Regions from separate parts of the Bacillus sp. M13(2017) genome, predicted to be linked through region 1. Evidence: riboswitches for the same ligand, from Rfam matches in the RefSeq annotation. Region 1 holds a riboswitch; each other region holds the start of a gene.
The links. A riboswitch is a leader RNA that binds a small molecule or an ion and turns the genes downstream of it on or off. The one in region 1 is predicted to bind lysine.
Positions count from the first base shown of each region.

Region 1 (8,237 bases):
CAAATTAATAATTATTTAGGGGTACGTTTGCAGAAGGAATTTGAAACGGTGCACTTTTTATTCGGGGATGGTTTTACGTTTGATTTAACAGGTATTCGCATGTTGAGCTGGATTTCTGCAGAGAATACAATTTTAGTTGTGTTATGTTCAGCACTTCTTATTAAAATGCTGAAAAGCTTCAATGATTTGAAAATCTTATATGTAGGCTTATTCATTTACACGATTGGATTTACAATACTCGGAACAAGCAATAGTTTATGGATTTTATTAATTGCAGGGCTGTTCCAAACGGTAGGCGAGATGATGTATGTGCCAGTACGTCAATCTATTATGGCAGATATGGTGCCAAATGAGGCAAGAGGCTCATACATGGCGATTAACGGAATGGTCTTTCAAGTGGCAAAAATGAACGGAGCATTAGGTGTTATGCTAGGTTCATTTCTTGCATCTTGGGGCATGAGTGCTCTGTACTTTATCGTGGGTATGAGCAGTATTTTATTATTTATGAAGGCGATTGGGAGAGAGAAGTATGAGGGGGAGGCTTCTCAGATTGGATAAAATGATATGAAAAGCGATGCTAGAAATCGCTTTTCACATGGCTTTTAAAACGGATCAACTTCAGCTAAATCAGGATTGCTATTTGGGTTCGTTAATAAGACTTTCAGCTCACCTACTTCAGAGAGAGCGACGAGGATATAACCACTAATAAGGACGACGAGTCTGATGACTCTTAATGTTTGCAGTGTAATGTCACGGCTATTGTTTTCGGAGTTGTCTTGGGGCGTTGAAGGTGGATTGTTGTTCATAGTTAGGCTCCCATCTCTTGTATTTATATATGTGTAAAATCATTATTTAACTTATGGATAGGAATCGTATAGTCATTTTCACTATATGAGAAATGCCTATGAAAAGTGATTAGAAATTTGGGGACAAAGAAGGGGGGAATTCGCAGGCCATTAAAAATGACATTCCTTTTTATTTTTCATACAAATAAAAAGGTTAACCAAAGTAGCTAAACAGCTATTTTGGTTAACCTATAATAACTATCCTAATATACGCAATGATTCTTCAATAAACGCCGGTATATCTTCTGGTTGTCTACTTGTGACTAGCTGGTTTTGGCATACGACAACCTCTGTGTCATGAAAGTTTCCGCCGGCGTTTTTTAAATCGACTTCAATAGATTTATATCCAGTGACATCACGTCCTTCAAGTGTTTGTGCAGTGATGAGTAGCTGAGGTCCGTGACAAATAGCGAAAACAGGTTTTTTTGCATCCATAAATGCTTTACTAAAGCGAACGAAACGCTCATCTGCACGAAGTATATCTGGAGAAAATCCGCCGGGTATGAAGAGTGCATCAAAGTTTTCTGGAGAAACACCATCAATATTTTTATCAATTACGACTTCGCTTTTTTCTTGTTTACCGTGTACCGTTTTACCTTTTTCCATTTCAATAGTTGTTAATTCATATCCCTTCTGTTTAAAAGCTTCTACTGGCTCTGTGTATTCTGTGTCCTCGAAATAATCCGTTATTAAAATAGCAATTTTTTTACTCATTCTAATCCGCTCCTTACATTATATTATCGGTTCCAGAATCGTCCTTGGGCAATGCCTTCTATAAATGACTCAATTGAAGTGTTTGTTAAGTTGTAAACTCCTGCTCCATCCAGTTTCACCTTACTATGGTCTAAAGCATGAGGGTCACTAAGGACATGAGCTATCGGTTTAAAATGTTTAAAAGTAGTTTCTGCAAATTCTAAAACAGGGGGTTGAATGACAGATTTACTACTAAACACTAATACTGCATCAAAAAGTGAGGAGTCTGCTGTTGTATAAGTATCCGTTACTTTAATGGAATTATTGAAATGATAAATTTTATTATCTATGATGCTATAGTTAATTCGATGCTGTGCAAAAGCTTGAATCCATTCGGACAGAAGAGAGATGCTTGGGTCACCATTTAATAGAATTGCAACATTTTTGGAATCAGCTTTAAAAATAGTATTGGACATGCTGAGTGCAGGTGATTTTGCATCTGAATTTACTTCGTGATTTTCCTTAGGTAAAGGAGCTCCAATAATGTTAGCGACTTCTTGTGCTAATTGACGATCGACGTGGTTTAAAAGAGCAATTACATTTGCCTTCACCATGTCTGATTTGCACTTCCCAACTTCAAAGCAAAAAGCTTCTTTTATATGTTGCTTTTCAATAGGGCTCATACTATTATAGAAAAGTTTAGCCTGAGAATAAAAGTTAAGGAAGCTTTTACTGCGCCCTCTAATTTTATGTCCATCAATCTTTTCTTGATAATGCTCATATCCTCCTTGTTCTGCTTGGACTGTTGCTGGTTGATTATTATTTAAGCCATTAGGATGATAGCTTGTTTGACCACGATGAATTTGCATTTGATGCATACCATCACGTTGATTATTATGAAAAGGACATACAGGCTGATTAATAGGGATTTGATGGAAATTAGGTCCTCCTAAACGAGATAATTGTGTATCTGTATAGGAGAATAATCTTCCTTGCAGAAGAGGGTCATTTGAAAAATCAATACCTGGTACGACATGACCAGGGTGGAAAGCTACCTGCTCCGTTTCCGCAAAGAAGTTATCAACATTTTTGTTCAATGTCATTTTACCAACTAGTTTTACAGGAACTTCTTCTTCCGGCCATAATTTCGTTGGATCTAAAATATCAAAATCAAATGCATGCTCATCTTCTTCTGGAATTAACTGTAATCCAAGCTCCCATTCCGGATAATCGCCTTTTTCAATTGCTTCGTATAAATCTTGACGATGGAAATCAGGATTTTTCCCAGCAATCTTTTGAGCTTCATCCCATACTAATGAATGAACCCCAAGGGCAGGTTTCCAGTGAAACTTTACGAAATGGGCTTTTCCCTCTGCGTTAATGAGTCGAAATGTGTGAACTCCAAAACCTTCCATCATTCGTAAACTACGCGGAATAGCACGGTCGCTCATTTGCCACATGACCATATGCGTGGACTCAGGGTTATGTGCAACAAAATCCCAAAAGGTATCATGAGCGCTAGCTCCTTGAGGAATATCATTATGTGGTTCTGGTTTAACTGCATGGACAAAATCAGGGAATTTAATAGCATCTTGGATAAAGAATACTGGCATATTATTGCCTACTAAATCATAGTTTCCTTCATCTGTATAAAATTTTGTAGCGAATCCGCGTACATCTCTTACTGTGTCGTTGGATCCTTTAGAACCTTGAACGGTTGAGAAACGTACAAATACAGGTGTTTTCTTTGAAGGATTTGTAAGAAAATCTGCTTTCGTATATGCTTCTAACGATTCATAAAGCTGAAAATAACCATGAGCGCCAACTCCGCGTGCATGAACAATTCTTTCGGGAATTCGCTCGTGATCAAAATGGGTCATTTTCTCGCGAAAGTGGAAATCCTCCATTAAGGTTGGGCCTCTTAAGCCCATCTTTAAAGAAAATTCATCTTCGGCTATTTTTACTCCTTGGTTTGTTGTTAAAGCATGTTTGTATTGATTGTCAGTAACGTGATGCTTCAATTGTTCCGTTTTTTTATTCACAATATAGGCCCCTCCTTTACTCTGTTAATTTAATAGATACCCTTTTTATTAGGACGTAAACATGTATTATCGTTTTTGTATGTAAAATCATAAAATATCGGTTGTTCCGGTGATTCTTGTTTGAGGAAAAAAATAAAACGCCAAGGAGAAAATTTATTTTCTCCTTGGCGTTTAAGATAATTCTTTTCGTTAAAACGAGGAAACACGTTGCTTCGTTTTTGGTACAATAATAAATTTGATCCAGAGTAACCCGATAATCATAATGATAAGGCTATGTAAAAATTGTCCCGTAGCAATGAGTATAACAATTGAAAATACAATGAGTTGAATACTTAGCGATATAAAGATTAAGTGAAGAAATTGATTCAGTCGTTTTTCAGTATCAATTGGATATAATGCTACAATAATATTTCCCGAAAAATATTTCCATAGGGAACGGAGCTGCATAGAAATCATATATAGGACGATGTAAGCGATAGCGCCCTTTACGTATATGTTTGGTATAAAATATAAGGCGAAGGCACCAATCAGCCCTAAGCGAATATATATACCGAAATAATCATTCCCTCGTAAAAATGCGAGTGTATGTAAATAGAAGAAAGTTGCTCGTTTTTTATGTAATAAAGGTTCAATCCAAGTTGTAAGCCATTTTCTTTTATTTACTTGCTTGTTTAGTTGCGGAACATCGGTGAAGATGCTAGCAAATTGATAGAAACGAACGTTCATTTTTTCTTCTTGCTCGATTATGTAATCCCACGGTATTCGTTTTGTAGGCTGTTTTTTCGTGTATAGAAGTAGGAAAGCAAGTAGTAAGAGTAATCCGCCTAATATGAGAACATTTGCTACATAAAACAGCATATAAATGACTAGGGCGTTACAAGCAATACGAATGATCAGCCATATATTTTTTTCGTGACTATCACGCCACATCCAATGTATGTATATGTTCCAAGCTTTCGTAACCATTAAAACGAGAAAGATTGTACAGAAGAAAGGTATCGTTAATTGTAATGATTGCAGTGCAAGCGGAACGAGAATAAGGAACGTAAATAATAATGGGAAAAGCTGAATGATGTAATTATATAGAAGAGATTTTTTGAAATAAGAAGTTAATTTCTCTTCTAGTGCTAGTAAATAGACAGCGTCAGGTTTCTGAATAAATGTACGAATAGGGCATCTCGTTATAATGAATGTAAGTACAATCGTGATGAGTAGTAAAGATATTCCTTTAGAAGGAGATGTTTTTAGAAACTGAGCATAGTAGTATGCGCCAACGCATGAAATAAAGATAAAGCTATATAGTAAACCGTTAATCATACGTGCAAAGTATGTAATGATATTTTGAATATGTTGTTGGAAACGGCTGTTCCATAGTGATTCGATTGACATGTTTTTCACCTCTTTGTTCTATTATATATGTTTTGTAAAAGAAAAAACGAGCAAATTGCGTTATGCAACTTGCCCGTCTTTCTTTTCGTTATTTTTTTTCTGATCACGATTCATTAATGGATAGAAGGCAAAGCCGATTACGAATAAACCAATTCCGAGAAGGAACGTTTTTATATCGGCTGCGCCCGTTTTAATAACCCATAGTGCGTAGCAAAGTGCGATAACTGCGACTATGCCATCTGTAATTCTTGCCCGCATTTCATTTTTATATGTTTCACCAGTTGCGACTAGTTTTAACTGGAAGATTGGTGAAACGAGATATGGAATGAGGTAGGCCAGTGTCGATACGGTAATAACGAATGTATAAGCTTCCGCAATGGTTCCTGATAATGTTGAGAATAGGAATACTTGCGACATAATGTTTGTTAATCGTAATGAGTAAATTGGACTTCCTTTTTTATTTGTTTTTGCGAAGAAGGAAGGGAAGAAACCTTCTTTTGCTGCTTGATAAGGGACTTCTGAGCTTAATAAAATCCAGCCTAAGATAGAACCGAACAGGGAAGTAAGAGCAAGTAATGCCATCAGTTTCCCGCCGCCATGACCCATTGCAGCATTTAATGCATCTGCTAATGGACGTTCAGAAGCTTGTAATGTATCAACGTGAAGTACACCCATTGTTAAAATTGTGATTCCTAAGTAAATTGCAACTGTAATAAGTAATCCCGCAACTGTTGCACGTTTTACCGTTTTTGGAGAAACAGCACGGTTTGATAAAAGAACGGCTGATTCAATTCCGATAAACGCCCAAAGCGTTGTAAGAGCAGCTAAATTTACTTGTGAAAGAAGACCGTGTGATGCACCTGATTTATCAATCATCGGTGTGTACCATTGTCCAAACTTAGAAGCTTCGAATGCAAATAACGTAACGACGATGAATAAAAGGAATCCAGTTACTTTCGTTGTTGTTGCTAAAAAGTTTAGCTTTCCAGCTCCGCTTACACCGTTTGTTAATATAATATGAGTTCCCCAAAGTAAGATGGAACAAATTGTAAATGTAATTAGTTTTCCGACTTCTACGTTAAACGAACCGATTGAAAATAGTAGTCGCGTATCTTTCATAATTGGGAAGAAGAGTGATAAATATCCCGCAAATGATGTAATGATGGCAACGTTACTTGCCCAGTTTGCAACCCAATATCCCCATACCATACTGAAACCAGCCATTTTTTTCTTTTTTGGTGTTGAGAATAAAGCATATGCATGACTTTGTGGCCCTGTCGTTAAATCAGGACGACGAATTGCTAAATTACCGAAAACAAGAGCTAGCATTAAAACACCAAACCCTGTAGTTAACCAAGCTAAAGTGACACCGAGTGGGCTTGCTGTTTGTGCCAACGTACTTGGCACCATGAAAATACCAGCGCCAACCATGTTACCGACAACGAAAGCTGTTAGTACCCAAAAGCCCCATTTTTTTTGTTGCATAGAAAATACCTCCAAAGTTAGTATAACCAAGTCAAGCGAGGAGATATGTATGTCTTCCTGAGTCAGGAAGAGAAGTCCCAAACAAAACAAAAAAAGCACGTAATTTGCCGCTACATGCTTTCTATCTTATAAGAAACCCACGACATACCTCTCGATAGCTCTCCACAAACGAAACGTTTGTGACAGTTCTGCACTTATTAAATGCAGACCCAGCAAGCGTGCATGGTGGACACGACTTACTTCGGCAACCATTCCTTTCTCATTCCTTCATCAATGCCACTACATCTCCTGAAATGATACTCTTAATGATTGCAACCTCTACCTCACCGAGATACGAATGAGGATTTAAATATTAAATTAACGTCTTTAAGAGTAACAAATGTATTTTTATACGTCAATGGATATAGTAATAATCAGATTATAGAGAAGAGTTTGTGATTAAAAGAGAACTAGGAGAAGATGTAACGATTATTAGTTCCGCAGAAGAAACAGCGATAGAGTTAAGCACAATTTTACAGCACAAAGGAATTTTGTCTGACAATCTGAATCCGAAGCATCACTTTTTTACAACGGGATCTGTTTTATTATTTGAACATATTGCTGAGCGATGGCTAGGGTATCAAATTTCTGTAGAATGTGTACATTTACCCATGAAAAATGCGTGTATGCATAATTAAGATTTAGTAAATTACTTTTTTAATAAATCACGTTCGTTTCATAAGAAGGAAAGAATAAGCTTTTAATTGAAATGATTAAGGTCATTTTAATTAAAGGAGAGGTTTGATTATGGAATTATCAAGATCTCAATTATTTGCTTTACAGTATATTTCAAAATATGCAGAGAACGAAAAACGTGGGGCTAAAGCAACAATTAATCATATACTTAAAATGTCTAATATTACAGATGAAATATTTGAAGAAGCTGTCGCTAATTTAAAATCTCATGCACGGATTGCTTTACACTTTCATCCAGACAGACTAGATTCGAGTATGAAAAGTGTTGCTGAAGCACTGTTTGAGCAAGGAATATATAAAAGTCAGTTTGAAACATTGCTATCTAATGGAAGCGTATCTGCTTACCCTGGTGGTGAACGTGACCTTTGGGAAAAGAGAATATTTGGAGGAGCATATCAATTAGAAGGCGTAACGAATGATCAACGGCCAAAATATGGAGCGCTAAATTTAATGTTACATCCAGATGGGCCGGCTCCACGTTTTGGTTCATGTTATTTTCTCTTATCTTCAAAAGTTTCTTCGCGCTCTACATATACGTATTTAGATTCGCATCAAGATCCGAAAGAAAAGGGGACTTATGAGGAGTTTGATATGATTTTAGCTGCTCTTTTGGAAGAGACATTTGTAAGAGACTTTGCAATTGGTGAAGGGAATTTGACTCCGACAATATTAATTAATCATTTACTGGGTAACCTGAAAAGGCCGTTTATAGATTTAGTAAGCAAAGAGCCAGCCCGTAATCTTAATCATTATATTGAAGCGCAAATTCATGGAGAGATTTCTCTTAAAGAAGACGTAGAGGTGCTTGTTGTAGATCCTTCATTTAAGGGTACGGATATAGGAAAAGTTTTAGAAGAAATTTGCCTGAAGTATGCGATTGATTTGTATTGGCACATCGGTTTTGTACTTATGGTAGACGAAGTTCCGATGGATTTTAGAGGTTCAAAAATGCCATCTTTAGCAAGACGCATTGCACGGAATCATTGTATCGATGCCAATATAATTGGCTCTGCTGTAGTGGATTTGAAACGCAATCCATTATCTTGGA
Region 1 covers NZ_KZ268512.1:126,556-134,792, reverse strand. Annotated here, with positions in the region: gene CGQ22_RS23935 (MDR family MFS transporter) at 1-558, shown strand, start outside; gene CGQ22_RS23930 (hypothetical protein) at 603-806, opposite strand; gene CGQ22_RS23925 (type 1 glutamine amidotransferase domain-containing protein) at 1,044-1,559, opposite strand; gene CGQ22_RS23920 (catalase) at 1,583-3,580, opposite strand; gene CGQ22_RS23915 (ABC transporter permease) at 3,770-4,969, opposite strand; gene CGQ22_RS23910 (amino acid permease) at 5,030-6,454, opposite strand; lysine riboswitch at 6,602-6,783, opposite strand; partial or broken gene CGQ22_RS23905 (glutamate racemase) at 6,883-7,131, shown strand; gene CGQ22_RS23900 (DUF3626 domain-containing protein) at 7,241-8,237, shown strand, end outside.

Region 2 (8,237 bases), on a different contig from region 1:
TTACATTCAGGAGAAGAATTAGAAATTGTTCATTCACTAGCGAAATGGAAACGATTTGCATTACATGAATACGGATATGAAGCTGGTGAAGGTTTATATACAAACATGAACGCGATTCGTCGTGATGAAGAACTTGATGCAACGCATTCCATTTACGTTGACCAATGGGATTGGGAAAAAATCGTTCAAAAAGAATGGCGTACTGTCGATTACTTACAAAAAACAGTACAAACAATTTATGGAATATTCAAAGATTTAGAAGATCACTTATTTGAAAAATATCCGTTCCTTGGAAAGTATTTACCGGAAGAAATTGTTTTCGTTACTTCTCAAGAATTAGAAGATAAATATCCAGAATTAACACCGAAAGATCGTGAACATGCAATTGCAAAAGAACATGGTGCAGTTTTCATTATCGGAATTGGTGATGCACTTCGTTCAGGTGAAAAGCACGATGGACGCGCAGCTGATTATGACGATTGGAAATTAAACGGTGACATTTTATTCTGGCACCCAGTACTACAATCTTCATTTGAATTATCATCAATGGGAATTCGTGTTGATAGTAAATCACTTGATGAGCAGTTAACGAAAACTGGTGAAGACTTCAAACGTGAGTATGATTTCCATAAAGGTATACTAGAAGACGTACTACCATTAACAATCGGCGGTGGTATTGGACAATCAAGAATGTGCATGTACTTCTTACGTAAAGCACATATCGGTGAAGTTCAATCTTCTGTATGGCCTGACGATTTACGTGCAGCTTGTAAAAAAGAAAACATTCATCTGTTTTAATAGAAGTGAGGGAATAGCTTAAATATAGAGCTATTCCCTCTTTTTTATAAAACGTCACTTGCTTATTTATTACCGAGTTCTTCCGCTAAACCGATTAAAATTCCTTCGACTCCACGAATGTAGCAGAGACGATACGAGTTCTCGTATTGAACTACTTCGCCAACGAGCTCTGCACCATGCTTAGTGAGTCTGGATACCATTTCGTCAATGTCTTCAACGGTGAACATGACGCGTAGATAACCGAGGGCGTTTACAGGAGTATTTCGGTGATCTGATATAGTAGGTGGGGTGAGAAATCGCGAAAGTTCAATTCGGCTGTGGCCATCTGGAGTGACCATCATAGCAATCTCTACGCACTGAGAGCCGAGTCCAGTTACGCGACCAGCCCATTCACCTTCGACAGTGGCTCGCCCTTCGAGGTTCAAGCCAATCTCCTCGAAGAAAGAGATTGCGTTATCAAGGGATTCTACAACGATGCTGACATTGTCCATTCGTAGTAATTTGTTTTTTGCCATAGTCTTATCTCCTTATGTATAAAAGTTTATTATTTAATCATCCTCATAATTATACTACTAAGTAGTTACAAATTCCTTTCAGTCAAAAACACCTTGTCATAGTATATGAAAAGGTGACAAGGTGTTTTTTTATATGTCATATAGCATCTTGTTAACGAACAGCATTTTATTTAATAGGAAGGAAGTAGATTAATATGATTTTTTTATAAGCGTTACTGAAAATATCAAATTAGCTCATTTGCACTAAAGGCTCAATTTTCGCCATAAATGATTGATGCAACGCCTCAACACCTGTTACTAAATGAAGGCGGTCAATAACGACAGACACTTTAATTTCTGATGTACTTACCATTTTAATATGAATATTTTCTTCTTTTAAAGTAGTGAACATATTTGCAGCGACACCAGGGTTAGATACCATGCCAGATCCTACGATTGATACTTTTGCTAAGTGATTTTCATGTTCTACAGATTCGTAGTGAAGAGTTTCTTGATTTTGTTCCAAAACTTTTAAAGTTTCTCTTAAATCATTCGAGTGAATGGAGAAGGAGAGATGTACAGTTCCTTCATTTGTAATACTTTGAATGATGATATCTACATTAATGTGTGCTGCTGCTAATGTAGAGAAAACTGTTGAAAGCGAGCCTTGTTCTAGTCCTTTAATTGTGACACGTGTAATGTTATCCTCAAATGCAATACCTTTAACGATTGATTGTTGTTCCATGTTACATTCTCCTTTTACAATTGTTCCGTTTTCTTGTTCCATACTTGAGCGAACTTCTAAAACTACGTTATGATTTTTAGCAAACTCAACAGCGCGCGGGTGTAATACGCCAGCACCGAGATTAGCAAGCTCTAACATTTCGTCATAAGAAATTTCATCTAATTTGTAAGCATCTTTTACAACTCGTGGGTCCGTCGTATATACGCCTGTCACATCCGTATAAATATCACATTTTTTTGCTTTAAGTGCAGCGGCTAGTGCGACAGCAGTCGTATCAGAACCACCACGGCCAAGCGTTGTAATTTCATTTGCTACACTTATACCTTGGAAACCAGCTACGATAACAATCGTGCCTTCAGCAAGATAAGATTGAATACGATCTGTATGAATGTCAGTAATCCGTGCACTACTATGTACAGATTCTGTCGTAATACCAGCTTGCCATCCTGTTAATGAAATTGCATGATAGCCTTTTGCTTGCAGTGCCATTGTTAATAATGAAATAGTTACTTGTTCTCCTGTAGATAGAAGCATATCCATTTCACGTTTACTTGGATTTTCTGTAATAGCGTTAGCGAGTGCGACAAGTTGATCCGTACTTTTTCCCATTGCTGAAACGACAGAGACAACGCTATGACCTCGTTCATATTCTTCAATAATTAAATTTGCTACATGTTGAATGCGTTCGACGCTTCCGACAGAAGTGCCACCAAATTTTTGAACAATTGTTTCCATTACAAATTCCTTCTTTCGTCTATTTTTAAGAATAGATTAGGAAATATATAAATCCCAATACTCCTGTAGTTACCAGAAAGACAAACAAAAAACACCATCTCAAATAAGTGAGGATGGTGCTGTTACAGGAAAAGGGAAACAGAAAACGGAGCTAATAAAAAAACCGCCAAAAAAGGAATATCATAAAAAAATGATATCTCTTTTTTGTAGATAGCTCTTCATACGTACACGTCTGTACATATGACAGTTCTGTTTCTATTCGAAAACAGCCCCAATTGATAAATGCAGAGAAATTTATCAATTTCGGCAATACTTCCTTTCATCTAAGTTCATAGACATCTCTGTGTCTCCATTAGAATACTCATAAGTATCGCAACCTCTATCTCACGTTTTAGGCGAGAGTGTTTGATTTATGAAGTTATTGGTAACATTTGTTTTATAATAATTTAAATTTTTCGGGGAATCAAGTGTTTTACATATATTTTAAAAATTCTTTCTTTTTACAGAAAAGTTTGTGAAAAATGTAGCAAAATAAATTCATTGCATGTACATTAAACTTATAGTGCATAGGAGGTGGGAGAATGAAAAGGAAACAGCCTATTTATGTTGCGACAAAAATGAACACGACGATGGAAAAATTATGGAGATATACGCAAGAACCAGATATACATACAGAGTGGGATGCTCGCTTTACTGAAATTTCGTATTTAGAGAAAAAAGAAGGAGAACCACAGAAGTTTTTGTATAAAACAAAGATTGGATTTGGGCTTGAAATAGCTGGAGAAGGGGAATCAATAGGTGAAATAAGAAAAGAAACTGGTGAAAGAATTTCCTCTTTAAAATTTTGGACGGATAATACATTATCTCTTATTCAAATAGGACGTGGTTATTGGAAGTATACGCCGAATAAAGAATACATCCATTTTGAGACACAATATGATTATGATACAAGATTTGGTCGTATAGGAAATGTAATAGATTCCTATATTTTTCGTCCGTTATTAGGTTGGGCGACCGCTTGGAGTTTTGATGCCTTAAAATTATGGTTAGAAAAGGGGCTTCATCCTAGGTTACTAATTAGAAGAACAATGACGTATTGGCTCGTATGCTTTTTATTTGCTTTTGTATGGATATATCAAGGGATAGTGCCGAAACTACTGTTTACTCATTCAGAAGAAGTAAAGATGCTTTCTGTATTAATTGGTTCAAATGAAAGTAGTGTATATATACTTAAAATAATTGGGGTGTTAGAAATAATTTTCGGTGTCGTATGGCTGTTGCCACTAACAAAACGAAAATTATTTATACTGCATATTATTGTATTACTAGTTTTAACGTTAGCGGCAGGATTTACGAATATCGCAAGCTTTACAGGGCCGTTTAATCCGATTACATTAAATGTTCTTCTAATGGGGTTATCAATTGTCGGTTATATAAATAGTTTCGATTTACCAAGCGCGAAAAATTGCAAGAGGGCGAGAAAGGGATAAGTGTATGGCTAATATGTATGAACGATTATTAGGGGATACCTATAAAAATCTTCATCCTGAATTGCAGAAGCGTTATGCCATTACAGAAGAGAATAGTTTTACAGGGGAAGGAAAGATGGATGAAATTTACGGTGGCTCTTTTTTCGTGAAATTTATATTGAAAATTGCATCGAAGTTTCGAATGTTTTTCTCGGAACGAGGAGAGGAAATTCCATTTACGATACAAAACATAGCTGAGCGAGATGAATATGGACAAGAATTAGTAAGGTGGAACCGTACTTTTTATTTTCATAATAAGAAAAGATATTTTAACGCAGTTATGCAATTGGATGAAAACGAAAATGAAATTGTAGATTATTTTGGCGAACCACATTTACTCGTTTCTACACTACATTTTCATATCGATGAGTTAGGGGCAATGCATATTGCTTCAAAGAAACAATGGTTTTATATGTTTGGAAGAAAAATTCCGTTGCCAAAATTCTTGTATGGTGAAGCAAAAATTGTTGAAAGTTATGATGCAACACTACAGTGTTTTCGAATTCATGTACAAGTACGAAACCCGTTAATTGGCTCGCTTTTTTCATATAAGGGAACATTTGTGGAAAGGAAATAAACGATATGAAAAATATAATATTTGGGCTTGCTTGTTATGTTGTTTTTCTATTATGTGAGCGGTCGAATATAAATCCTGTTGAAGCAATTATATTATTATCTGTTTTATTATTTATACCAATGTCACTTTGTATTATTGATAAAAGAAAAAGAGATGGATCGTATTTATTATTTTATAAATTCGTATCGTTTTTATATCCAATTGCAGCAATTTGTGCAATGCTAGCTTTCGTCACAAATCACTATGTATTTGCGCTAGTTTGGTTTGTATATACAGGAATTGTTGCGTTATTTGGTGTAAGTAGATTGCTAGAAAGAGGATGGAAGCCGTTAGAAGAGACCGCCATAGATAGTGCGTTTATTTATTTGTTTTTAGGTGGTTTTTGGTTTTTTGCTTCAGTAGCAAAACTTTCAATTATGCAGTTTAGCTCTGACATTGTTTTACTCACAGCTGCACATTTTCATTATTCGGCGTTTCTATTGCCATTATCAGCTGGTTTAATAGGGAGAAAAAGAGAAAAGAGAAGTAAAGTATATGATGTTATTATGTTTATCATCATGATTTCACCTATGACAGTCGCAATAGGAATTACATACTCGAGAATATTTGAATTTTTTGCAGTGTTTCTATATTTATGTGCGATTTATGGGTATGGATTTTACGTTTGGAGAGCAAAATTTAATGCTATCAGTGCAAAGATTTTTCTAATCGTTTCGTCTAGTACACTCATGGTTACAATTATGTTCTCACTTATATACTCATACGGGAATTTGAAGCATGTAATGACGATTACAATTGCTCAAATGGTTTGGATTCATGGTGTTGTCAATGGAATTGGAGTAGCGTTACCGGCATTTGTCGGCTGGATGATCGAAAAGAGTGTTCCGAATTATAAATACTATGGGAAACCAATGAGTAAATTAAGAGGAAGTGTGGCAATTGGTGAGGCTTTTTTATATAGCGGCAATTTAGTAGGCAGTAAGGAATACAACGGTTTAGTTGATCAAATAACTGATTTTCATAGTGAGTCATTTGACGTGACGAAGGTACCTTTAAGTATTATTCGTTTTTATGAAAATACAACAGAGTATGAGTTGCAATCAAATATTAAATGGGCTCGTTGGTTCCGCCCATTTGCATTTTGTTATGAGAAAATGAGTAAGCGTGTGGGACAAATACATTTAGGAATGGGCGGCAATTGGGAAACGATGCATGGCTCTATCATTAATGTAATAGATGAGAAAGATGGAAGAGAGAATGTAAGGGCTTGGCTAAGGAAAAATGAAGCAGGTGAATCTATTTTTGTAGCTCTTTATTCAAAGCATACAAATAAGAATGAGACATATATGAATATCGCCTTACCTTTACCTTATTCGAATATGACTGGTATTTTGAAAATATATAATGATAGTCATGATTTAATCATTACTAGTAAGTTAAGAGAAAATGGTCAGGGAGATGAGGGGATTTATTTACATACTCGGTTCTTAACAATACGTTTACCATTAGCAGAGACTTTTATTATAAAAGAGCGCACGGATCACATACTAGAAGCTAATCATAGAATGTGGATATTTGGAGTTAAGTTTTTAGAAATTGATTATAAGATTAAGAAAGTAGAGGAGAAGTAAGAAAAGCTTGGAGAGATTTCAAGCTTTTTTACGTATGTGTAATTGTTATAGCAATTTGTTTATCTAGCTCATTATCCCAAACACGTTGAATTTCAAAAGTGCCTGTTTCAAAAAATAATGGGAATCTCTCTTTAAACCAATCTTGCATAGGAAGATGTAGTGCTGTATCGATTGGTATCCATAATAATTCGCCCTCAGAAGGGTTTAAAAGAAGTTCACCTTCAAATGAGTCTGTCCAGTAGTTAAATACCATGTACCGAACATTACTTTTCGGATTTACATATTCATCTAATCCTTTAAAAGTTAAATTCGAAACAAGTAATCCAGTTTCCTCTTTTACTTCTCTTATAGCGGCTTGAACGATACTTTCGGGGAAATCTACTTTGCCGCCAGGAGCGATATAGCCAGGGAAACTTCGATGGCTGGGGCGTTTTATGAGTAAAACTTCATTGTTGCGCTGGATCATACACATTGTATAGATGCGGTGCTCGATGTTATGTGAATTTGAAGGCATTGTAATGTATTCTCCTTTATTTTTCTTGATAATTTTACCATAACATAATAGTTTCTTATATAATTAAAATAGAATATTGTTAATTTTCGGCATTTTATTATGAAGTCTATAATCATTTGAAAAGAGGAGAGAAAGATGCAAGGGGAATTACAAAGAGAAAAAGATTTAGGGTATGTTGGTAAATTATTATCGCCAGTTAAAGAGTCACCACATTTTAAATTTTTATGGATTGGACAATTACTCTCGGCCTTAGGTAGTTCGATAACTATGGTCATACTTCCAGTTGTTGTGTATTCATTAACTGGCTCAACAGTTGTGATGGGGATGACAATGGCAATGTACATGCTACCTAATATTCTCGCTTTACCGTTTGCAGGTTTAATTGTAGACCGAATTGATCGGGTTAAATTAATGTTATTTACGGATATACTCCGCTGTATATTAATGCTATTACTTGCATCGCTTATATTTATGGATTTATTAACAATTACAGTTTTATATATTCTCGTTGCCTTATACGGACTTATGGAAGGGATATTCCAACCAGCATATTCTGCTGTAAGGGCGAAAGTATTCGTTCCTGAAATTCGTAATGCAGCTAACGCACTCACTCAAATGAGTAATCAAGGTATACGATTAATTGGGCCAGCACTTGGTGGGTTAATCGTATCGGTTGCGTCTGCAGGGATAGGTTTCGGCCTAGATGCAGTAACGTACTTATTATCATTTTTATGTTTATTATTTTTAAAAGAAATTAAGTTTAAAAAAGTAAAACCCATTGAAAAGAGTAAGCTTAATTACAAACAAGAGTTTATGGAAGGTGTTTTAGTTTTAAAAAGTCATCCGTGGCTGTGGATTACAATTTTAGTTTTTTCTTTTATAAATATTTGTTATGCCGTCATTATCGTCGTATTAATTCCGTGGTTATTTAATGTTCATCATCATTTTGAAGCTTACGTGTATGGACTTGGCATGGCCTTTTCTGGTGGTGGAGCTGTAATTGCCGCATTAATATTTGGTGGGAAAGAGCGGTGGCATAAGAGAGGATTACTGGCTTATGGAGGTGTTTTAATTAGTGGCATTGCTTTATTAATTATGCCATTCATTTCTTGGGCACCCGCCTTAATATTCTTAATGGTAATTGAAGGATTTGGCATGATGATATTTGGACTCATTTGGGAAACTAGTTTACAGGAACTTGTACCAGAAGAAGC
Region 2 covers NZ_KZ268505.1:83,051-91,287, forward strand. Annotated here, with positions in the region: gene asnA (aspartate--ammonia ligase) at 1-798, shown strand, start outside; gene CGQ22_RS15500 (VOC family protein) at 861-1,313, opposite strand; gene CGQ22_RS15505 (aspartate kinase) at 1,543-2,772, opposite strand; lysine riboswitch at 2,976-3,162, opposite strand; gene CGQ22_RS15515 (DoxX-like family protein) at 3,354-4,262, shown strand; gene CGQ22_RS15520 (DUF4166 domain-containing protein) at 4,267-4,878, shown strand; gene CGQ22_RS15525 (YndJ family protein) at 4,884-6,509, shown strand; gene CGQ22_RS15530 (8-oxo-dGTP diphosphatase) at 6,538-7,023, opposite strand; gene CGQ22_RS15535 (MFS transporter) at 7,159-8,237, shown strand, end outside.
Region 2: another riboswitch for lysine. It lies ahead of CGQ22_RS15505 (aspartate kinase); the one in region 1 lies ahead of CGQ22_RS23910 (amino acid permease).

Region 3 (8,237 bases), on a different contig from region 1:
GCTAGCTTATATGAATGAAGAAGCATATGAAAAAACGTTAGAGACGAAAAGAACATGGTTTTATTCTCGTTCGAGGCAGTCGTTATGGAATAAGGGGGAAACATCAGGGAATGTTCAATATGTGCAATCTTTATATTTAGATTGTGATCAAGATTCAATTGTTGTGAATGTGAAACAAGTAGGACCTGCTTGTCATACGGGAGAGAAGACATGTTTTCACTATCAAATTCTATAGGGGGATACATATGGAAAATGCCTTTAAGTTGCTGTATAAAACAATTGAAGAACGAAAGGAAAGCCCACTTCCTGAATCGTATACAAATTATTTATTTTCAAAAGGAGAAGATAAAATTTTAAAGAAAATTGGTGAAGAGTGTGCTGAAGTAATTATCGCATGTAAAAATAATGATAAAGAAGAAGTAGTGAAAGAAATGGTTGATGTATTTTATCACTGTTTCGTTTTATTAGCTGAAAAAAATATTACATTGGAAGATGTCATGCGAGAGGTGAAAGAACGAAATGGAAAGCTTTCGAGAGTTGGGGATAGAAGGGAAATAGATACATTATAAGGGGGAATGTATATGAAAGTAGATTATCATCTTCACTTAGAAGAAGGACCGTATTCAATAGGATGGCTTGCTAAAATAAATGAAGCGCTGGAATGTTATGAACCGCTTCAAGAAAGGCATTCTATTGATTGGCTTATGAAAACACAAGAGCGTTTGCAAAAGCGTGTGAAGGAAGGGCCATTTACAACAGAATGGATGGACCTCTATTTAGAAGAAGCTGTGCGAAAAGGTATAACAGAAGTTGGGATTGTTGATCATTTATATCGTTTTCATGAAGCGAAAGGATATTATGAAAAATATGTAGATATTAGTGATTCTAAGCTCGGTCGTATACAGAAGGAATGGTTAGATCAAGTAAGGGTAGTTTCACTGTATGATTTTACAAAGGTCATTGAAGAGGCGAAAGAACGATGGAGTAAAAGAGGTGTCACACTTAAACTTGGAATTGAAGCGGATTATTTTATTGGTTGTGAAGGAGAGTTAAAAGAATTATTAGCGCTAGGAGACTTTGATTATATAATTGGTTCCGTTCATTTTCTAAATGGCTGGGGATTCGATAATCCAGATACGAAAGAATATTTTGAGAAGCATGACCTACGCGCATTATATGATATGTTTTTTAAAACAGTTGAGAGTGCGATTCGTACTGAGTTATTTGATATTATCGCTCATCTTGATAATATAAAGGTATTTAATTATCGATTGGATGAGAATGAACAGCTTTCTTATTATGAGGAAATTGCCTGTGCGTTAGTAGAAACGAATACGGCAACAGAAATAAATGCAGGATTATACTATCGTTATCCTGTTCGTGAAATGTGCCCAAGTCCACTATATTTACAAGTATTAGCTAAGTATGGTGTTCCAATTACGATTTCTTCGGATGCCCATTATCCAAATGATTTAGGGAATTATGTACAAGAAAATGTACAAACATTACTAGCTCACGGTGTTACTCAGGTTGCAACATTTACGAAGCGAGCAAGAGTAATGAGGTCGCTTGAAGAAGAAGTAACAAATTCAAAATGAAACGCAATTTTTTGATGAAAACCGTCCTTTTTGTTCAAAATAAGAAAGAATGAAAAGGAGGGTAAGAAATGGCGAAACAACAAAATAAACAAAATGTACAAGGTACACAGCAACAAGCTTATACTTCTGAAACGAATGCTGCATCTCAATCGGTTATTGAGGAGCAAATTAGCGATACGGTTACAGAAGGAACTATTGATGTGAAGCTTGGAAAAGAATCGCAGGAAAAAGCGTAAGAAAAGGGGAGAGTTGCATCTCCTCTTTTTTCATGGAAAAGTGTCGATTTTTAAAACTATAATCAAATTCCTTGGTTTTTATATGTGGATTTCTTACAATGAAATATAAGAGATATCTTATTTTCTATAGAAGAGGTGTTAGTAGTGGCAAAAATATTAGTAGCAGGAAAAATTCCGGAAATTGGATTAGAACTATTAAAAGATCATGATGTAGAAATGTACGATAAAGAGGAGTTAATTTCTATAGATGAATTAACAGAGCGTGTAAAAGATAAAGATGCATTGTTAAGTTTACTTTCGACAAAGGTGCCAAAAGAAGTTATTGATGCAGCACCTCATTTAAAGATTGTTGCAAACTATGGTGCTGGTTACGACAATATTGATTACACGTATGCGGGTGAAAAAGGAATTGCAGTTACGAATACACCGAAAGTATCAACGGAAGCGACTGCAGAATTAACATTTGCACTTCTTTTAGCAGCGGCGCGTAGAATTCCTGAAGGGGATACGTTATGTCGTACGACTGGATTTAACGGATGGGCACCGTTATTTTTCTTAGGACGAGAAGTCCATGGTAAGACAATCGGAATTATAGGTCTTGGAGAAATCGGGAAGGCTGTTGCAAAACGTGCGAAAGCATTTGGAATGGATGTTTTATATACAGGGCCAAATCGTAAGTTTGAAGCTGAAAGTGAACTGGGAGCAACGTATGTGACGTTGGAAGAATTATTACAAACAGCAGACTTTATTACAATTAACTGTGCTTATAATCCAAAATTACATCATATGATTGATGAAGAGCAGTTTAAAATGATGAAGAAAACAGCGTATATTGTAAATGCTTCACGTGGACCAATTATGAATGAAGCAGCACTTGTTCATGCATTAAAAACGAATGAAATTGAAGGAGCAGCTCTTGACGTGTTTGAATTTGAACCGAAAATTACAGAAGAGCTAAAAGAATTAAAGAATGTAGTACTTGCTCCACACGTAGGGAATGCAACATTTGAAACTCGTGATGCGATGGCTGAAATGGCTGTCAGAAATATTTTAGCTATATTAAACGGCGAAGAGCCAGTAACACCTGTAAATCAAAAGGTATTAGTTACAAAATAAAAAGAAACCTTCCGGACTCGGAAGGTTTTCTTATTTTTCTTTATTCGCTTTTTTAGACGGTCTTTGTCTAATGAATTGAGATAACATGTACAAAATATATAGTGGAATGGCAATGAATAAGAAAACAGAAAAATTTCCAAATCCTGTTTGATACATTGTAATAATGATTCCAACTAAAAATAGTGTAATAATGATGCTATATCGTGGAATTGGTACATCTTTTAAACTTGGGATACGAATGCGGCTCACCATTAAAAATGCGAACGTTACAAATACGGTAATAAGAACGATTTTTGGAATGGTATGTGAAAATAATGTTAAGAAAGCAACAAGCCCTCCCGCTGCTGTAATCGGTACTCCAGTGAAATATTTCATTGAAGTAGAAGATGGTGTTACATTAAATCGTGCTAAACGATATGCTCCGAAAAGAGGGAATAATCCCGCTATGTATAATCCGATGATTCCGTAGTTTGAGAAAGATGTGTAATACATTAAAACAGCTGGTGCTGCACCAAATGTTACGACATCTGCAAGCGAGTCGAGCTCTTTTCCCATTTGTGAATCAACACGTAATAAACGAGCAACACGACCATCAAGACTATCTAACATCATCCCGATAAGTACTAAAATAGCAGCTGATTTATAATATCCTAAAGATGCATAGCCGATTGATAAAAATCCGCTATATAAATTTCCGAGCGTAAATAAGTTTGGAATAGCTGCTCTATACAAAATCTGATCCCTTGCTTTCTGTAATAAATTCTTAATTAGTGTATGAAAGTTTACTTATTTTATCATACCATAAATTTATTCCTCATACGAAAGAAATTACCAATTTGTGAAAGATTTCATAGAAGGATGGTTTGAAAATTAAGTGAAAATAAAAAGAGGAAGCAACTTGTATAAAGTTGCTTCCTTTACTATTCAAATTTCGTTGTCATCGTTCCGGTTTTATATCGATTGTTAGGATCGAAGCGTAACAAATCTCCATAAATTAATTTATCGGAGAGTTTTAATTCTGTTTTTGCTTTTTCAATATACGGCTGACATAGCGCCATGTCAGCTTCTTCACCTGTACTTCTTTTGTAGCACATATTTTTTGTATAAACATACTCTTCAGAAACAAAGCTACCATCACGCATTACCATAAGCGTATCTTTCTCTTTAATAAATAAGTCAGTTCCAAATTCAACGGATTTATTTGTTTTAATACCAAGTAAATGAAAGAGCGTTGGCTTAATATCAATTTGACCGGATACTTTAGAAACAACTTTTCCTTCTTGGCCAGGCACATGAATAATAAGAGGGACTCGTTGTAATTGCATAGAATCGAATGGTGTAATAGTATCTTTTCCTAGGAACTGTGCAATAGCTGCGTTATGGTTTTCGGAAATACCGTAATGATCACCATAGATGACAATAACGGAATTATCATACAATCCTTCTTCTTTTAATTGTTTAATAAATAATTTAAGAGCTTCATCTGTGTAACGAACAGTTGGGAAGTAGCGGTTTACAACACCACTTTCCGAGTTGAATTCATCAACATATTGATCTTCCGGATTTAGAAGAAACGGAAAATGATTTGTTAATGTAATAAATTTTGTATAGAACGGTTGCGGTAAAGATTTTAACTTTGGAATAGATTGTTCAAAGAACTCTTTATCTTTTAATCCCCAACCGACAGACATTTGCTCCGTTCCTGCGTAATCATTTAAATTAAAGTAACGATCATATCCAAGCGCAGGATACATTACATCCCGATTCCAAAACGTTTTATCATTTGAATGGAAGACAGCAGAAGAATATCCGTATTTCTTTAATTGTTCTGGTGTCGCTGTGTATTCATTTGTTGCATGAGTAAAGAATACAGAACCACGATCTAGCGGATAAAGTGAGTTTTCAACGATAAATTCAGCATCAGAAGTTTTACCTTGTCCAGTTTGATGATAGAAGTTATCGAAATAGAAACTATCCTTAATAAATTCATTTAAAAATGGTGTAATTTCTTTTCCATTTATTTTTTCATTAATAACAAAGCTTTGTGTAGATTCCATTGAAATTAAAATTACATTTTTACCTTTTGCAGCTCCAAATAAGTTTTTATCAACTTGTTTGTCTTTTGAGTCTGTATAGTTTTTAATTTCAGAAAACCCATCCCCACTTGCAAATACACGCTCAGCTGAAGACTTGGATTGAAGCGTAATATCAAATAGATGATATGTGTATAAACCTAAATTCTTCACGACAGTTTGACGGTCAAATGAGCGTGAGAACATTTGTGGTTTATAAATAACTGATACAACAATTTGTAGTGCTAATAAAGCTGTTACACCGCTAAAGAAAGTTCGCTTCTCTGAGCGGGAAAGTGGTGTTTTGTCGCCAAATGATGGGAATTTACGCGAAATAAACATTAAAATAATTGCATCTGCAAATAAAAGTAATGTTTTGTACGTAAAGAGTTCTTTTATACTTGTCCCTAAATCAGCCATATTGTTTGTTTGGAATAAAACCGGGAAAGTAACGAAATCGTTATAGAACCCATAAAACATTGCGTTTCCAAATAAAATAAATGACAGTATAAAACTGATTCCAATTATAATTCGGTTTCGGTGCTTAGATGCAAGTAAAGCTAAGCCGAAAAATAAAAGTAACGCAGCTAGTGGATTGATAAAAAGCATGAATTCTTCAAAGAAATTATCAATTTTAATATCAAATGCTAGCTTGTACACAATATATGTTTTAATCCATAGTAAAACGACTGCAACGAGTGCAAATCGCAGTTTTGGAAACAGATGTTGTAGCATAATATACTCCTCTCCTAAAAAGCATGACAGTTCTTGAGAATCAGTTTGCTTAACGACTCATTTTATATATACGAACAGTCCTTTGTTATTATGATTATTATACTATGAGTATCATTATACGAAAATAAAAGAAGGTTGTGGGCTTTTTTATAATAATCGAGTAGAAAAAGAGTGGTGGGAGACAATAAAACAGAATTTCTATGTATGATAATTATCGTACGCAGAAAGAATCGCGTGATAATACGGAGGTTATAATGCGAAAATTATTATGTTTTATAGCATGCAGTAGTGTTGTACTTTTTACTTCACCGAGTGTGTCGGTAGCCCAATATGATCCACCTCTTATGGAAGATGCACTTTATTCTGTTTTATTTCCAAAAATAAATAAAGCAATTGAAAAACAATATGGAAGTTTGAAACCTTATCAATGTCCTAAAATTATTAGTTTAAAAAAAGTGTATAGCGGTACATATTTATTTCAAGCAAGTATTGAAGTGACAAAGTATGAACGTGTTGCTGGGAAAATTGCTCCACCATTTGAGAAGGTAACGATTACATTTAATAACGAAGAAGGCGAATGGGAAGTGACAAAGATTTCAGTAAAGCGCTTACCAAACGATACAAAATTAAACTGTAAAAAAACAATATAAAAAATTGTTTGACAAATAAAATGGTCCTTTGGTATTGTTAATAGCAACAATTAGATGTTTGAAAATTAAATAGACTTACCTCATCTACTCTCAAAGGTAGAGGCCGCGATAGGAAAGAGTAAGCTATGGGAGATTTAATGGAATCTGTGATCATAGGTTGAAAGGGACTATTGCCGAAATATAAGAATAACCATCTTATTCATATATTGGGACTGCATTGAATAAATGTAGTACTGTCATAAGATTTATTTTATGGAGAGCTATTTGGAGATGTTGATGCGGTTTCTTATTTTGAGGAGATAACAACTCGTTTATTTTTTCAATATATATTTTTCCTAATAAGAAACGCGTGTGAACATTGTTCCGCGCGTTTTTTGTCTATCTAAAAGCGTGCTGCAATGAATAGAAGATTGGGGTTATGAGTTTTAGAGGAAATAAGGGAGGAATTTAAATGTATTTACACGGCACAAGCCGAATTAATGGGCAAGGACACTTAGAAATTGGAGGGTGCGATACGACGCAGCTAGCAAAGCAATACGGAACACCACTTTATGTATACGATGAAGAGTCTATTCGAGGAAAATGCCGAGCGTTTCATCGTGCTTTTAAAGAAAGTGGTTTCTCTTATCAAGTAGCATATGCAAGCAAGGCGTTCTTGTGCATGGAGATGTGCCGATTAGCTCGTGAAGAGGATATGTCATTAGACGTTGTTTCTGGGGGAGAATTATATACTGCGCTCCAAGCAGGATTTCCGGCATCACGTATTCATTTTCATGGAAATAATAAAACAGAAGAAGAAATAGTGATGGCTCTTCAGGCGAATATCGGTTGTTTTGTCGTAGATAATTTCTTTGAATTAGAAGTTTTACACGATTTAGCGATGCAACATGGGAAATTTGTGAACATATTAATTCGTGTAACGCCTGGAGTAGAGGCGCACACACATGAATATATTACAACAGGTCAGGATGATTCGAAATTTGGATTTGGTGTTTCAAATGGTCAAGCAATGCAGGCAATTGGATTTGCTTTACAAAAATCCAATTATAATGTGCTAGGGATCCATTCACATATTGGATCGCAAATATTTGAAACAGCTGGTTTTGTTCGAGCAATTGAAGTTCTTCGCCAATTTTTAGAAGAAGTGAGAGAGCAAACAAACTATGTAGTAAAAGTGTTAAATGTAGGCGGGGGATTTGGAATACGTTACACAGAGTCAGATACACCATTAACTCTTGAGACATATGTGCGAGCTGTAACAAGTGCAGTGAGGGAACAATTTACTGTATGTGAATATCCATTGCCAGAAATATGGATTGAGCCAGGCCGTAGCATTGTAGGTGATGCTGGGACAACAATTTATACAGTTGGATCTGTGAAAGATATTCCTGGTATTCGGAAATATGTATCAGTCGATGGTGGAATGACAGATAATTTAAGACCTGCTTTATATAGTGCGCGTTATGAAGCGATGTTAGCGAATCGAGGGAATGATGAGAATGAGGAACTCGTTTCGATTGCCGGGAAATGCTGTGAGAGTGGAGACATGTTGATTTGGGATATTCATTTACCGAAAGTCGCTGCTTCTGATTTACTAGCAGTTTCCTGTACAGGAGCATACGGGTACTCGATGGCGAATAATTACAATCGGATTCGAAGACCAGCCGTTGTCTTTGCAAAAGGCGGAACATCGCAAGTAGTTGTGGAACGCGAAACATATGAAAATATTATTGGGAACGATCGCATACGTATTAAAGAGCTTGTCTAAATAGGAAAAGGAGTTGTTCGAATGGGCAATTCCTTTTTTATAAAATAAAATAATTAAAATAT
Region 3 covers NZ_KZ268506.1:138,853-147,089, forward strand. Annotated here, with positions in the region: gene hisI (phosphoribosyl-AMP cyclohydrolase) at 1-235, shown strand, start outside; gene hisE (phosphoribosyl-ATP diphosphatase) at 246-569, shown strand; gene CGQ22_RS17465 (histidinol phosphate phosphatase domain-containing protein) at 582-1,598, shown strand; gene CGQ22_RS17470 (YozQ family protein) at 1,667-1,834, shown strand; gene CGQ22_RS17475 (NAD(P)-dependent oxidoreductase) at 1,979-2,950, shown strand; gene pssA (CDP-diacylglycerol--serine O-phosphatidyltransferase) at 2,981-3,682, opposite strand; gene CGQ22_RS17485 (LTA synthase family protein) at 3,871-5,757, opposite strand; gene CGQ22_RS17490 (DUF3888 domain-containing protein) at 6,012-6,407, shown strand; lysine riboswitch at 6,497-6,678, shown strand; gene lysA (diaminopimelate decarboxylase) at 6,859-8,175, shown strand.
Region 3: another riboswitch for lysine. It lies ahead of lysA (diaminopimelate decarboxylase); the one in region 1 lies ahead of CGQ22_RS23910 (amino acid permease).

Region 4 (8,237 bases), on a different contig from region 1:
TACAACTACTTCACATTCTTTACGAATGATTTCAATTACTTCGCTAGAATGAGGGCCTTTTCCGACTAAATCTCCAAGACAAATAATGCGTTCAATTCCTCTTAATTTAATATCTTTCAGTACAGAATCTAATGCCGGAATATTGCCGTGAATATCTGAAATTACTGCTATTTTATCCATATGAATCCCTCCATTACTTATAGTTTATTATATCCTCATGTTGTGATTGATACCATTTTGGAATATAGGATGAAAAATGATTATGATCTTCTAAAATTCTGTTCAATCTTTCTTTCATATCATCTACTAAATGGGGCATGCTTCGGTTTGTCCATACGATATCCGCTGGGAATGTCATTGCTGCATATAAGGAGTACAGTTTCCAAAAATGAAGTGACGGTTCTCCCCCGCAATAACCATGAACTTGTCCAACTGCAAATGGTTTACTTATTCTTGTAGTAAAAATCGCTACGTTATAGAAATCGTGTATTGGATCGCCAAAATCATATCCACCAAAATCGATAACGATAAACTCCTTATTATGAATCATACTATTTGCTGGATGGAAATCATCGTGTAAAAAGGTGATTGGACGATTTTTCAATAAATACTTATGATTTTCTACAAAGGTTAATATGGGCTTCAAATCGAGAAATTTCACCTCGTAACCTTCTAATGCTTCTATATATCTTTCATACTTATTCCATCGAACCGTTTCCCATTTATTACTTACACTTTCTTTTTCAATTGAATGAATCCTCTTTAATACTTCCCCTGCTTTTCTTCCTGCATAATACTGTTCTTCCACCGATAGCTTCCCTAAACCTTCTTCACCATTTACACCTTGGACCCGTTCAAATACTTGAACACATTTATTTAATTCCTCAAGTTTTATGAAATGAATTAACTTCGGCGTTGGAATATGTAATAACTCTAATTGTTTCATATACGTATATTCTTCTTGTTTACGTTCAAAATGAACAGCATCACATACTTTTACAAAATAGGTTTCTTGATTCTTTAATTCAATTTTATACTTCTCTTCATGTGAAAAACCTTTTGAAATAGCTGTACACGTTGCAATACGAGGCCATTCTAGTATTCTCTCTATCTCTCTAAGTATTTCTTCCACAACGTTCACCTCTATTAATATATGTACAAACTACCTAGCACTTCATGTTTTCGTTTATTTCCACCTTTAAACTCTACTGCAAATGGATTTTCGCCATTCTTATTCAAATGTTCTAGTACTAGCCCTTCTCCAATCGGTTCACAAAATTGCACATGAATATCTCCAAATACTACACTTTGACACTCGGCATTCCATTTTTCATTTTTCACAACTGAGCTTGTAAATAGCTCCATTACTTCTTTCCATTTCCGTACTGTTTCTTGAACATTTTTTACTGCGTAATGAATCGTTTCAATTTGTTGCACTTTGTTTTTATGTTCAGTAATCGTCCCACTGTTACGTAAATCGTTTCTTCTTTCTTCGTTCGTTTCATTCCACTGTATAAAGAAAGGTAATTTCGGTCCGTTCTCTTCTTGCTTAACGAATAACATTTTCCATTCTAAAAGTCGGCCATCTTTTCTCATACGTTTCCCTTCAAATGGCCCTATCGTATGTAAGCCGTACTTATTAAAGTTAACTGCTAGCTCCTCAATTGCATCTGTTCGGATCGCGATTTGTAGCATTCCTTCTCCATTTTGTAGTTTCACCACTGTTTCTTGTACTAATGGATTTTCTGCCTCTTCCGCTTTTTCTTCATGTTGAACTGCTAAAAATTCTATATATGATAAATCAAAATAACTTAAACTATTCCAAGTACCCCAATTCGTATGCTCTCCGCCTAATACAGTATGAAATCCAAGTTCCTGCATTTGTTTTGCTGCTTCCTCCGGTGTACCATGTACTGCGTGTACGAGATGATCGAATCGTAACATGTCTTTCTCCCCTTTCTCTCCATCCTTTTATTGTATATTTTATTTTTCTTTCATTCAATTCAAAAAACTTTAAAACCCAGTTGATTTATACGATTAATATGTATTATAATGAAACAAATTTAATTATTGCTGATTGGAAAAACCAAAGGCACTTTTCTCATACGGGAAAAGTGCCTTTTTCATTTATTATTACAGGGGGATTTTTTATGCAGAAATTAATTGTCTTTGCTATTATTGGATTTTTCGCTCAATTAATCGATGGAGCGCTTGGAATGGCGTACGGGGTAACGTCTTCCTCTTTATTATTAATGTTTGGTATTGCACCAGCTGTCGCTTCCGCATCTGTTCATTTAGCTGAAGTCGTTACAACCGCGGCTTCTGGTGCATCTCATATCAAATTTGGAAATGTTGATAAATATACAGTTTCCAGGCTTACATTGCCAGGAGCAATTGGCGCATTTGTTGGGGCATGTTTTTTAAGCAATTTACCTGGTGATGTCATTAAACCGTACATTTCTGTATTTTTATTTACTTTAGGGGTTTATATTTTATTACGATTCATCATTCAAAAACAAATTGTTGCTTCAAAAAAACGTATGTCTGCAAAACAACTTGTGCCGCTTGGCTTATTCGCTGGATTCGTTGATTCAACTGGTGGTGGTGGCTGGGGTCCGATTACGACACCTGTACTTTTAGCAAGAGGAAATGAAGCGAGAAAAGTTATCGGATCTGTAGATACGAGTGAGTTTCCTGTTTCACTCGCTGCAACAATTGGCTTCTTCATCTCACTTGGCTGGGAACAAGTAAGCTGGGTTTGGGTATTTGCATTAATGCTTGGCGGTATTGTCGCTGCACCAATTGCTGCATGGTTAGTTCGCATCGTTCCAGCACATTTACTTGGCGTATTAGTTGGCGGTCTTATTATCTTCACAAATATTCGTACACTGCTTACTACATTTAAAGTGGATCCAACTATTATTTCACTTTCTTACGTTGCAGTTGGTCTTGTCGTTATTATTTCTATTTTCATTGCTGTTCGAAATCATTCCAATCGGCCTAACGCATCAACGGCTGAGTATCCGAATGATCAGAAGCAAATGCTACCATAACTATAAAAATACCGCCCAATTTAGAGCGGTATTTTTTATTTTTCTATTTTCCAATTAATCATCGTTTCTGTAGCATTTACTCTCTTCATATGTAACTTTTCTAAAACACGCATCGAACTATAATTATCTAGGAGTGTCTCTGCAATTATTGTTTCTACCTCTCCTGTTTTGAAAGCCCAATCGATTAGTTCTCTTACAGCTTCTGTTGCATAGCCCTGATTCCAATATTTCTCAATAAATCCATAACCGATTTCTACTGTTTGATTCTCATTTGGTTTCCCCTTAAACCCAATATCACCTAAAACGATACCATCTTCTTTCCGAAGAACATACCACGCCCCCCATGATAATAAATCCGCATCTTGTTTTATATTCCCTACATGCCCCACAATATGCGGACCGCTATTGTATCCTTGCTCGTTAGCGACTTGAATCCTCTCTTCTGTACACGGCACTATATAGAGCCTTTCTGTTTCTAATTTCATTTTGATTTCCCCTTTTTGCTTAAACGTTACTCTAATTATAACAAATAATATGACCTTATCATGAATGTCGAATTATATTTTTCTGAATTTTCTTTTAATTTAAAGGGTTTTTCAATATTTTTTGCGAAACATTTGTATAACAATTTTTTCTTTGCTTATTGCTACATAATAGTTGGTTCGGGTGGAGTTTTGCAAGCGTTTCCTATACAATAACCGATATTTTTTGATTTTTTCCTACAAAATATCTTGCAATATATTCAGAAAGTCATTACAATTGCCATATATTAAAAATCTTAGCAATATATAAATCCTCATCAATCCGATGAGGTAGAGGTTGCGACTTTTAATAGTAAAACGGACGAGACACAGAGAATGTCAGCTGACTCCGTTTGAAAGGAAAAGTTGCCGAAGTTTATATTTCTTCTCTGGAAATATGAGCTGGGGCTGTCTCCGAAAGGAACAGAACTGTCACGTTTACAAAATTACCGTGTAAACGTGGGGTGCTATCTTAACGGAAGGGTATGATGGGGTGGTTATTTGTGAAACGTTCCGCCAAATTCCTTTGGCGGTTTTTTGTATTTTTCTCCCCCGCTCCTTCCTAACCTACAAGAAAAGGAGTGTTGAACATGAATAGCGCAACAAATCAATCTACCTCTAAAACGCAAACTACACAAGGAAAAGGTGAATTAAGACGCGGTCTAAAATCAAGGCACCTTACGATGATTTCTCTCGGTGGTACAATTGGTACCGGACTATTTCTTGCCAGCGGTGGTGTCATCCATACAGCTGGACCTGGTGGCGCATTAATTGCATACGCCGCAATTGGAATTATGGTTTATTTTTTAATGACAAGCTTAGCTGAACTTGCAGCTTACATGCCTGTTACTGGATCTTTTAGCACGTATGCAACAAAATTTGTTGATCCATCACTTGGCTTTGCACTTGGATGGAACTATTGGTATAACTGGGCAATTACAATTGCGGCAGAACTAGCGGCCGTAACATTAATTATGAAATTTTGGTTCCCGGATACCCCTTCTCTTATTTGGAGCGGATTATGTTTAGCTATTATTTTCCTTTTAAACTACTTATCTGTTAAAGGGTTTGGTGAATCTGAATATTGGTTCGCACTTATTAAAGTAGTTACTATTATTATCTTTTTAATTGTTGGTTTCATGATGATTTTCGGAATTATGGGCGGCGAAACGGTTGGATTCAAAAACTTCACTGTTGCAGATGCACCATTTAACGGCGGTATCATGGCAATTATCGGTGTATTTATGGCAGCTGGTTTCTCTTTCCAAGGAACTGAATTATTAGGAGTAGCTGCTGGTGAAACATCTGATCCAGAACGTAATATTCCGAAAGCAATTCGTTCGATCTTTTGGCGTATTCTTTTATTCTATATCCTTGCGATTCTCGTTATCGGTTTATTAATTCCTTATACAACTGAAAGCCTTGCAGCAAGTGATGTAACAGTAAGTCCATTTACACTTATTTTTGAAAAAGCGGGCGTTGCCTTTGCTGCTTCTGTTATGAACGCTGTTATTTTAACTGCTGTACTATCTGCTGGTAACTCTGGTATGTATGCATCAACTCGTATGCTTTGGGATTTAGCTCGCCAAGGAAAAGCACCAAAATTCTTAGGCAAATTAGATAGCCGCGGTGTACCTGTTAACGCGTTAATCGTAACGTCAATTGTTGGTAGTATTGCTTTCATTGCTTCTTTATTCGGTGACGGTGTTGTATACATTTGGTTATTAAACGCATCTGGAATGTCTGGCTTTATCGCATGGGTTGGAATCGCAATTAGTCATTACCGTTTCCGTAAAGCATATATCGCACAAGGAAAAGATTTAAATGACTTACCATATAGAGCAAAATGGTTCCCATTTGGTCCAATCTTCGCATTTACACTTTGTATCATCGTAATTTTAGGACAAAACTACGGGGCATTTATGGGTGAATCAATCGATTGGAATGGCGTACTCGTTTCTTACATCGGTTTACCACTCTTCTTAGTACTATGGTTAGGATATAAATTTACGAAAAAAACAAAAGTGATTCCACTTGATAAATGTGAACTAAAATAAAGTGAAACGAGCAAACAAATTTGTTTGCTCGTTTTTTGTTGCAAACCTCTTTGCTTCCCTATTGCTCCTGTTTTTGCAATAATAAAGGAAATATAAATAAAGGTTGGGATACTATGAACATTCGTATTACTGATGAAGCAAAAGCAGCTATACATAGATTAGAACGTGAAGACAAAAAGATCATTCGCATTAGAGGGACAATGACAAACTCTTGTAGTATTTTCGTTGATGTCGATTTAATTTGGGATACATATAACGCAGATGATGTTGTATATGAAGATGCAGAGCTTATCGTACAAATGGATTCATTCACGAAAGACTACACTGGTGATACAGTGAAGCTTGATTATAAGACGACTGGTTTTAGTATTACGACTCCGAGTGAGACGTTAGTTTATGGATTGTCGATTAAAAAATAAAAATTGTTTTCATTTGACCACCGAGGTGAAAAAATGGATAATTATGTTCCGTTAAAATTTTTATTTAGCGAAGAATTAGCAGAAAAAATAGCTGATTCTATTTGTAAATACGATCCGAATTTCTCTAAAAAAAACTTTGTAACCTCTGTAACATGTAAAGTTGAAGGTTTAGAGTTAAAACAACGTATTGAAGTAATAGCAGATGAATTACAAAATGCTTTACAAAAAGATTTTAATGCAGCAATACATATATTACTGAAAACATTAGGACCAGAAAATACAACAGAAGTAGGCATGTTTACAAATGGATATATGTACATGCCTCTTGCAAAATACGTTGAAAAATATGGACTTAACAACTTTGAAACCTCATTCAACGCCATGTATGAAATAACGAAAAGAAATACTGCTGAATATGCCATTCGGCCTTTTCTTGAAACATACCATGAAGACACACTAAATATATTACAACAGTGGATTCATGACGAAAACAGCCACATTAGAAGATTAGTTTCTGAAGGTACAAGACCAAGGCTTCCTTGGGCTAAAAAAATAGGAGCTCTGAAAGGTGACTTTAAGTACAATTTACAGCTTCTTGAACCATTAATGAATGATACTTCTAAATATGTCCAAAAATCAGTAGCCAATCATATTAACGATATTACGAAAGAAGATAAAGAACTCGTTTTTCAATGGTTACAGCAATTACGTGATAAACAGCATCCTATTAATCCTTGGATTATAAAACATGGGTTAAGAACAGTTATTAAAAATGGTACTTTACCAAAAGATTTTTATTTTTGAGTATATTAAACAAAAACGCTATCCTTTCCTATGATTCTAGAAAAAGAATAGCGTTTTTTTACTCGTCCAGTATTTAGTAGGTATAACTTTTTATATTTCAAAAGACTTTTCTCTCTAAAAATATTTTTCATACAAATTTTCACATTCTAAAAAATCTATAAATTTCTTATAATGTGTCACTGTTCTTTCTAAAGCAATCATTAAAACAAAAATAAAATAAATTGCTTGGATTCCATTCATATAATTAAAGAGTGATTCAAATATATATACAATACTTGCAATCATAGAACAAAACCATAAATAAAACTTCATTTTCAACTTTTTAATTTTTTGCTTAGTTGTCTTACAATACTGACCATGAACTCTTATAAACAAATAAATTGCTGTATGTAAAATAATAATTGAAAATTGAAAACTTCGATTATCCTCCGAACTAAATTCAGAAAAATCTATTTCTAATGAATGTAATACTATCCAAATAGAAAATAAAGATAGCAGAAATACATATAAAAAACCAATTAATAATTCAAAAATAAAGAGCCAAGGTTTATTTATGATTGAGTAAAATGGATTTAGATATTTTATGGTTAATAAAAATTTTCTCACTAAATCAGTAATAATAATTGATGTATTAGTTATATTCATATAGAAAAGTAATGTTATTGGAACTAATAACATTATAGTGATGCCCCAAACAGTAATCTTAATGCCTGATAAAAAGAAAACAGCTCCATAAATTATAACTGAAAAAATAAAAGTTGATATTGGAACAAACATTAAAAATGTAAAAGTTCTTATTAAGATTAAATCCCCTAAAAAATCTTTTATTATGGAAACGTGTATTTTTTCCTCCTTGTATTTTTTCACAGTATCAACTATTTCTTTCTCAGATAAAAGAAAACACTTCAATCTATTAAACATAAAAAAACCCCTTTATATTAAAAAGATTAAAATATATACCAAACTGTTATTAAAATTTCATAAAAATAATTGTAAATTTTGTATAAGCATTTTTTTCACTTTCAACTGTAATTAAGGCGTGATGTGCCTCTATAATGGCTTTGACAAGTGCCAATCCAATTCCGGTCGATCCGTGCTTTTTAGAACTACTTGATTTATAGAATCGTTCAAAAATATGAGGTAATTCTTCAGCTGAAATTCCCTCTCCAAAGTCTTGGATTACTAGTTCTGTATAGATTGGAGAATTTTTGGCCTGAATCATTATTTTACCACCGGGTTTAGAATGTTCGATTGCATTCTTCAACAGGTTTAACAAAGCTTCCTGCATCCATAATTTGTCGTGAATAACGACTATTTCTCTTGGTGCATTCCAATCAATCAAAATATTTTTATCACTTATCATGCTTTGCAAGCGATTTAGTA
Region 4 covers NZ_KZ268513.1:91,187-99,423, forward strand. Annotated here, with positions in the region: gene CGQ22_RS24615 (metallophosphoesterase family protein) at 1-180, opposite strand, end outside; gene CGQ22_RS24620 (aminoglycoside phosphotransferase family protein) at 194-1,132, opposite strand; gene CGQ22_RS24625 (VOC family protein) at 1,147-1,944, opposite strand; gene CGQ22_RS24630 (sulfite exporter TauE/SafE family protein) at 2,043-3,053, shown strand; gene CGQ22_RS24635 (GNAT family N-acetyltransferase) at 3,089-3,538, opposite strand; lysine riboswitch at 3,859-4,052, shown strand; gene CGQ22_RS24640 (amino acid permease) at 4,165-5,631, shown strand; gene CGQ22_RS24645 (iron-sulfur cluster biosynthesis family protein) at 5,745-6,050, shown strand; gene CGQ22_RS24650 (DNA alkylation repair protein) at 6,084-6,854, shown strand; gene CGQ22_RS24655 (hypothetical protein) at 6,969-7,775, opposite strand; gene CGQ22_RS24660 (HAMP domain-containing sensor histidine kinase) at 7,825-8,237, opposite strand, start outside.
Region 4: another riboswitch for lysine. It lies ahead of CGQ22_RS24640 (amino acid permease); the one in region 1 lies ahead of CGQ22_RS23910 (amino acid permease).